DNA from 2 places in the Weizmannia sp. FSL W8-1119 genome. Region 1 is predicted to be linked to the other one. Evidence: riboswitches for the same ligand, from Rfam matches in the RefSeq annotation. Region 1 holds a riboswitch; the other holds the start of a gene.
What was found. A riboswitch is a leader RNA that binds a small molecule or an ion and turns the genes downstream of it on or off. The one in region 1 is predicted to bind lysine.

Region 1 (3,916 bases):
GCCAAGCGCCATTTGAATGCGTGTTTCATAGATGTGAAATACGAGAAAGATCAGGACCAGCACACCGCTGATTCTTTGCAATAGGTACATCCAGTTCCGGAAGTAGCCCATCGTGCCGACATTGCTCGATGCCGTAAACGAAATGTATAAGCCGTAAATTGCATGGAACAGAAGCGGCAGATAAATGAATACTACTTCCACAAAAAGCAGGAACGGCAGGTTTTCCATAAAACCGGCTGCTTTATTGAAGGCAGCAGCACCGTTTACCGCATAGTGGTTTACGGTCAAGTGGATGACTAAAAATAAGCCGATGGGTACAACACCCAGCAAAGAATGCAGTTTGCGGTTATAAAACTCTCGATTTCCAGCCACATTGTATCCCCCTTTGTAGTGTGAATTTATGCAAAGAAGACAAATTTTGCATAGCTTCCTCCCGCATAAATATTTTATAACAATTATGTGACAGTTTTATTGTACTCCCGACAAATGGGCACGTCAAGGAAACGCATTCATGAATTTGCGCTGAAAATGCCGTTTATTTGTCATATTTGTCAGTCTTTCTTCCATTTTTTTAAAATTTTTTCAGTATAGCTCTTTTGCCATATGCTTTTGCATAAAAAAGGAATTTTTATCCAAGGCTTGTCTTTTTTCATCGGATTTTACCGCAACCGGTACCACTTCCCCGTATAACGCGGAAACCGGCGGAAAAAGTTCCCTTTATTTTTGTGTATACTTAAAAAATGCTTTTAAGTCCGGTTTTATTTTGTATATAATATAGCATATAGAAAGAGGGGAATTGCGTGAAATCTTCTGGCGGAAATGAACAAACCGTTGCGGAACAGCTGATGGTGCCCGCATTCGGATATGAGCTGTTGCGCAATATATTAATTCCGGATATACTCGGCAAGGAAACGCCGGATATTCTGTACTGGGCGGGAAAACATTTGGCAAGAAAATTCCAGTTGCTTACCTATGAAGAAATAGTTTCTTTTTTCAAAGAGGCCGGCTGGGGAACGTTGTCAATCAAAAAAGAAGAGAAATATCATATTGAATTTGAGTTATCCGGGCCGATGATTGAACGGCAGCTGGATATGGGCGCAGGCGCAGAACCGACATTCAAGCTTGAAGCCGGGTTTTTGGCCGAGCAGTACCAGATGCAGAAAAAACTGATCACGGAAGCTGTGGAAGAAGTTGCGAAAAAGGCAAAAAAAATCCGGATCACCGTGCAGTGGGATGCGAAAGACCCGGCCGAGGAATAAATATGAAAAAGCAGGGGGCTCCCCTGCTTTTTCATATTTTCATATATTTTGTTCCACTGCATCCAGTTCAAATGCTTCATGCAGGCACCGGGCGGCCCGGACCATTTCTTTTGCATCGACAACGGTGGATACTTTGATCTCGGACGTGCTGATCATTTTAATCGCAATGCCGTGGTCGGCCAGAACCTGGAACATTTTTGCCGCAACGCCTGGGTTGGAAACCATGCCCGAGCCGATGATGGACACTTTTGCGAGGCCGGTTTCCGTTTCAAAATGGTCGATGCTGAGGGCTTCTTTCCCGGCTTCCAAAAGATCGGCCGTTTCTTTTAGATCTTTATCTTTTATCGAAAATGATAAATATGTTTTATGGTCCGCCGTCCGGTTCTGGATGATGATATCGACATCAATATGGTGTTCCGCCAGTGTCGTGAATATATCCGGCAAATTCCAGAAGCCGTTTTCCAGCCCGAAAATGGTTACCCTTGTAATGCCGTCTTCAAATGCAACGCCGCGGACAATTAAATTTTTTTCCACCGAAACTTCCTCCTCTATTAACGTGCCTTCCTCCCTTTCAAGGCTCGAACAAACGATCAGCGGCACAGCCGCATTTTTGGCAAACTCCACCGCCCTTGCATGCAGGACGCCCGCCCCGAGGCTCGCCAGTTCAAGCATCTCATCGTAGGATACAGCCTTAAGCTTCCGGGCAGTCGGAATATAGCGCGGGTCGGACGTAAACACGCCGGTTACATCCGTGTAGATCAGGCAGCGGTCGGCATGAAGCGCTGCTGCAAGCGCCACCGCCGTTGTATCCGAGCCGCCCCTGCCGAGTGTCGCAATTTCGCCTTCCGGGGTAATGCCCTGAAACCCGGCGACAACGACAATTTGCCCGGCTGCCAGACGGGATTTGATTTTTTCAGTCCGGATTTCCGTGATCCGGGCGTTTCCGTGCACAGGTTCCGTTATAATGCCGGCCTGCCAACCGGTATAAGAAACGGCATCGTAGCCGCGATCAATCAGTGCCATGGCGACAAGCGAAATCGTCACCTGTTCGCCGGTTGAAAGCAGCATATCCATTTCGCGTTTTGCAGGATACGCCGAAAGTTCATTTGCAAGCCCGACAAGCTGGTCCGTTGTTTTGCCCATCGCGGAGACAACGACGACAACATCATGGCCTTTTTCCTTTTCTTCAATAATCCGGTCGACCGTATTCCGGATCCTTTCCACATTTCCAACCGAAGTTCCCCCGAATTTCTGAACAATGATTCCCAATAACTCCGCCACCTTCTGCAGTTTATAAGTAAGATGAGGCTGTCAGATTGAAAGCAAAGCAACTTGGCGCCCATTTAAAAAAAGCAATGAGAACGGATATCTCATCGCTTTTGCATACGCGGGTACGCAGTTATTCCTGTGAGATAGCGCTCCAAGACATTCCATCCTGACAGTTCCGGACTTCTTCAGTACAGAACCAGCAAAAACGGCATTGAGGCCATTTCCACTTCGGCAAAACTTCCTTTCAGGAACGATCCCGGAAGCCCAATCTTCTCCCGTTCCTTACTCTTAAGTTTTGCGCCTCTATCATGTAACGGCTTTGCCGGACGCCGGGATAGCCGCTCCCGAAAGTCTGAAACAAAGCCTGCCATATGAAATTATCATGATTATACCATATACGGAAAAACCCTGCCAGGTTATTCTTGTAATTTTTTGATTAATGTTTCGGATACCGGGCGCGGGATGCCCGCTTCCACAAATTCTTCCAACTTCGCTTGCTTCATTTTCTTTAAGGAACCAAAGTGGCGGAGCAGTTGTTTTTTCCGTTTCGGTCCGATGCCCGGAATATCGTCAAGCGCCGATTGAAATGCGGATTTTCCGCGCAATTCCCTGTGGAACGTAATCGCAAACCGGTGCACTTCATCCTGGATGCGCTGGAGCAGGTAAAATTCCTGGCTGTTCCGCCCGAGCGGCACGACTTCCAGCGGGTTGCCGAACAAAAGCTGCGATGTATTGTGCTTCTCATCCTTTGCCAGGCCGCCGAGCGGAATCTCAAGCCCGAGCTCATTTTCGAGCACATCCCTTGCCGCGTCAATTTGCCCTTTTCCGCCGTCAATGATGATGAGGTCCGGAAGCGGCAAGTTTTCCCTCAGGGCACGGATGTAACGGCGGCGGATCACTTCGCGCATCGATTCATAATCATCCGGCCCTTCCACCGTTTTGATTTTATATTTGCGGTATTCTTTTTTTGCCGGCTTGCCGTCCACAAACACAACCATCGCCGAAACCGGGTTTGTCCCCTGGATATTCGAATTATCGAACGCTTCAATCCGGTGCGGCGTATAGATGTCGAGCTTTTCGCCTAGATTTTCAACGGCTTTGATCGTCCGTTCCTCGTCCCGTTCAATCAACGCAAATTTTTCTTTCAAAGCAATCTTTGCGTTTTTCTCGGCCATTAACACAAGTTCCCGTTTCTGGCCTTTTTTTGGCTGGAGCACTTTGATTTCCAGCAGTTGTTCTGCCAGTTCCCGGTCTGCTTTTTCCGTAATCAGCACTTCTTTCGGCTTAATATGCTCCGGTTTGGCGTAAAACTGCCCCAAATAGCTCAAAAATTCCTCCTCCGGCTCATCGTAAGACGGAAAAAGCGAGACATCCCGTTCAATCAGCTT
Region 2 (3,916 bases), 1.6 Mb from region 1:
CGAGATTTTTCTTTCTGGACATCACGAATGAGATCAAACCGAAAAACATTCCGATGGCTGCAATGCTGAAGCCGAGATGGTAATTGTACCCCTGGCCGATAGTCCCGACAATGATCGGCGCAAGGAAGGCACCGAGGTTAACCGCCATGTAGTAAATGCTGAAACCGGAGTCGCGGCGCAGGTCTTTTTCATCATACAATTCCCCGACGGTTGAAGCGGCATTTGGTTTTAACAAGCCTGTCCCAAGCACAATCAGCACCATAGAAACGATCAGCGCCGGGAACCCTCCCGGAAAGGACAACGCAATATGCCCGAGCATAATCAGCACCCCGCCGTAAAAAACGGTTCTGGCGGAGCCAAGCAGGCGGTCTGCAATCCAGCCGCCGATAATCCCCGACATGTAAACAAGCGCGCCGTAAATCGAAGCAATCGATGCGGCTGTTGTCGGATCCAATCCCAACCCGCCGTTTGACAGGCGGTCATACATGTAGTAAATCAGAATCCCTTTCATCCCATAGTAGGAGAATCTCTCCCAAAACTCTAAGAAAAATAAAGTCGACAATCCTTTTGGATGACCGAAAAATCCGGTCTGTGGAACAGTTTCCAGAACTTTTTTCTTGTCGATTGTTGACATGCCATTGCCTCCTTGTAAACATCCCATATTGGCACAATTTGTGAAATTAACTGAAAAATAAGTGCTGGTTTTTTCGGGGAATAAATGCGATAGATAAAATATTAACGTAAAATGGGAAAAAAATAAAGATTAATTTTTTGGCAAATTTGTGTGCGCTATTGTTTAAGCCCTGAAACCCGCGTGAAATAAAGGATTTTGTGCTGAGAAAATATTTAAAAAGAATTTTTTCCTAGGTAAGGGAAACGTTTTCATAAATAGAAATAAAGGTAAATTTCATATAATTTATGTAAAGAGTAAGTTTCTGATAAAAGTAAAAACCCGCGGCATCCACCGCAGGTTTTTCCGTTATGGTTCCCGGTTAAAATCGCATTCCCGTAAAGAAACGACTTTTGTCTTTTTCACACATTTATAAATGAGCCATACGGCAATAAAGATGGGGAGGCCGATATACGAGACAAATACGCTTCCCCACTTAATATGGTCTCCCAAAAATGCCTGGTAGTTTTGCCCGAGAATGACGACCGTACAAACGGCAAACGCAAATAGCGGGCCGAATGGGAACCATTTTGAACGGTAAGGCAGGTCGCTCAAAGCTTTGCCTTGTGCTACATATGCACGGCGGAATCGGTAATGGCTGATGGCAATGCCGAGCCAGGCGATAAAGCCGGATAAGCCGGATGCGTTCAGGAGCCAGTTGTACACTGCCCCGTCGCCGAAGAAAGACGCAAGGAAAGCAACCGTTCCGACAAGCGCAGTGACAATCAGTGCATTCACCGGCACCCCGCGTTTATCCAGTTTCCCGAGGAATTTCGGCGCTTTGCCGTCGCACGCAAGTTCCCAGAGCATCCGCGTTGACGCGTACATGCCCGAGTTGCCGGCAGAAAGAACAGCCGTTAAAATAATCGCATTCATGACAGAAGCCGAAAAAGCAATGCCGGCACGCTGAAATACAATTGTGAACGGGCTCATCGTAATGTCATCGGCGGTTAATCTCGAATCCGTGAACGGAATCAACAGGCCGATGACAAAAATCGCCAGAATATAGAAAAGCAAGATTCTCCAAAATACAGATTTCACAGCACGCGGAATGGTCTTTTCCGGATCTTCGCTTTCACCGGCCGCAACCCCGAGCAGTTCTGTTCCCTGGAATGAAAACCCGGCTGCCATAAAAACCCCGAGCACGGCCAGGAATCCGCCGTGGACTGGGCCGTCTGCAATCGTAAAGTTAGAAAAGCCGATTGTTTTTCCGCCCATAATCCCGAAAATCATCAGTGCGCCGACAATGATAAAGGCAATGACGGTTACGACTTTAATGATTGCAAACCAGTATTCAGCTTCCCCGAACCCTTTTACAGATAAATAATTTAATAAGAACATGATGAGAAGGCAAGCCGCACTCCACACGATCGAAGGCATGTGCGGGAACCAGAATTTCATGATAATGGTTGCTGCTGATAATTCGGCTGCGATCGTGATCGCCCAGTTGTACCAATAGTTCCAGCCAAGCGCAAATCCAAGTGCCGGATCAACAAATTTTGTTGCGTACGTGCTGAAGGTGCCTGCAACCGGCATGTAGGCGGCCATTTCTGCAAGGCTTGTCATTAAAAAGTACACCATGACGCCGATTAATGCATAAGCGAGAAGCGCACCGCCAGGCCCCGCGCTGTGGATTGCCCCGCCGCTTGCCAGAAAAAGCCCGGTTCCGATTGATCCACCGAGGGAAATCATGGTCAGGTGGCGGGATTTTAATTTCCGCTTCAGCTTCGTCAATTCACCCTTTTTTGCAACGGGAACCGCTCCGGCTGCAGTGCTTTGCCCATGATAGAAGTCATCCATCCTTGATTCACTCCTTTTTATATAGGAAGGAGCAGGGAATAAACAAAAATGCCGCAGTCGTGGAGACGCGGCATCAAAGCGTATACCCTCCATCAACCTTCCGAAGATAGCTCAACACATATGCGAGGGGGAATCGCATATGTGACAGTTCTGTTCCTGTTCGGAAACAGCCCCAACATGGCACCGCGGGATCCGGCACCACGTTTCGGCAGCTTTTCCTTTCAACCGGAGTCTTAAACTTTACCCGTGTCTCGTCCGATTTACTCATAAAAGCTGCGACCTCTACCTCACCGGATTTGATGAGGATTTTTTATTCCATTTGATTTACATATTATTATAGTTATTTTTTTAGGGAAAATCAATAGAAAAGGCAGCAGAATGGGGTGACAAATGGGCTTAAGTTTTTACATCAAGCCCGGTGCCAATTCGCATGATTGACTTTTTGCAGCGGGCAACAGCGCGGCAATATTTTGTTCATTTTATGTACAGGCTTATTACAAACATCTGCCTTTCCGTGCGAAAAGTGCAAATACCTGATTGGGATGGTTCGTTGGCTGGAAAGGAGGGGCTGCCGCTTTTTCGCGGGTACAAACAGGCAGGAGGACAGCCTGATTCGTGTTTTTTTCAAAAAGGCCTTTACATCTGCCTGCTTTTTTGTATAATACAAATGAAAGTAAACTTAAAGTTTAATAAAACAGAACTTCCTTGCCTTTGAGTTTACAAATGCTAAACAAATGGGAAGGGCTTATGATGGAAATTGGGAAAAAGATTAAAAACTTAAGGTTGAAAAAAGGACTCACCCAGGAGGAACTTGGAGAGCGCACGGATTTAAGCAAAGGCTACATTTCCCAGCTTGAGCGGGATTTAAGCTCCCCCTCGATTGACACGTTTTTTAATATATTGGAAGTGCTCGGCTGCACGCCAAAAGAATTTTTTGATGAAGAAGAGCGTGAACAAAAAGTGGTATACGGGGAAGAAGACCAGACCGATTATCTCGATGAAGAGCGCGGGTATAAAATCCAGTGGCTCGTCCCGGAGTCGAATGAAAAGGAAATGGAACCGATCCTGCTCACGCTTGAGGAAAAGGGGGAGTTTAAAACCTTTGAACCTTCTTTATCGGAAACCTTTGCCTATGTATTAGAAGGCCGGATTGCGGTGCGGCTTGGCAAACGCCTGTACCGTGCGAAAGCCGGAGAAGCCATTTATTATCATGCATCCGATGAGCATCAGATACTGAATGACGCGGAAGGCCGGTCCAGGCTTGTGCTCGTTGCCACGGAATCGTATCTGTAGGCTGCATGCGGAAAGAAGAGGAGGACAGCAATGAACAGCGATATCATCATTCGTTTTGACCATGTCACGAAACAATACGACGATGATCCTGCTATTTTGGATGACGTCAGTTTTGAAATTGAACGCGGAAAATTCTACACCCTGCTCGGGCCG

Region 2: it holds a riboswitch for lysine, as region 1 does, so the genes downstream of both, NSQ19_RS01460 (amino acid permease) here and NSQ19_RS09525 (aspartate kinase) in region 1, are expected to answer to the same signal.

What each region holds. Positions count from the first base shown of each region.
Region 1 covers NZ_JBBOZL010000001.1:1,929,281-1,933,196, forward strand. Annotated here, with positions in the region: gene NSQ19_RS09515 (succinate dehydrogenase cytochrome b558 subunit) at 1-372, opposite strand, end outside; gene NSQ19_RS09520 (YslB family protein) at 801-1,259, shown strand; gene NSQ19_RS09525 (aspartate kinase) at 1,299-2,528, opposite strand; lysine riboswitch at 2,665-2,842, opposite strand; gene uvrC (excinuclease ABC subunit UvrC) at 2,945-3,916, opposite strand, start outside.
Region 2 covers NZ_JBBOZL010000001.1:281,170-285,085, forward strand. Annotated here, with positions in the region: gene NSQ19_RS01455 (peptide MFS transporter) at 1-634, opposite strand, end outside; gene NSQ19_RS01460 (amino acid permease) at 980-2,470, opposite strand; lysine riboswitch at 2,570-2,763, opposite strand; gene NSQ19_RS01465 (helix-turn-helix domain-containing protein) at 3,221-3,763, shown strand; gene NSQ19_RS01470 (ABC transporter ATP-binding protein) at 3,794-3,916, shown strand, end outside.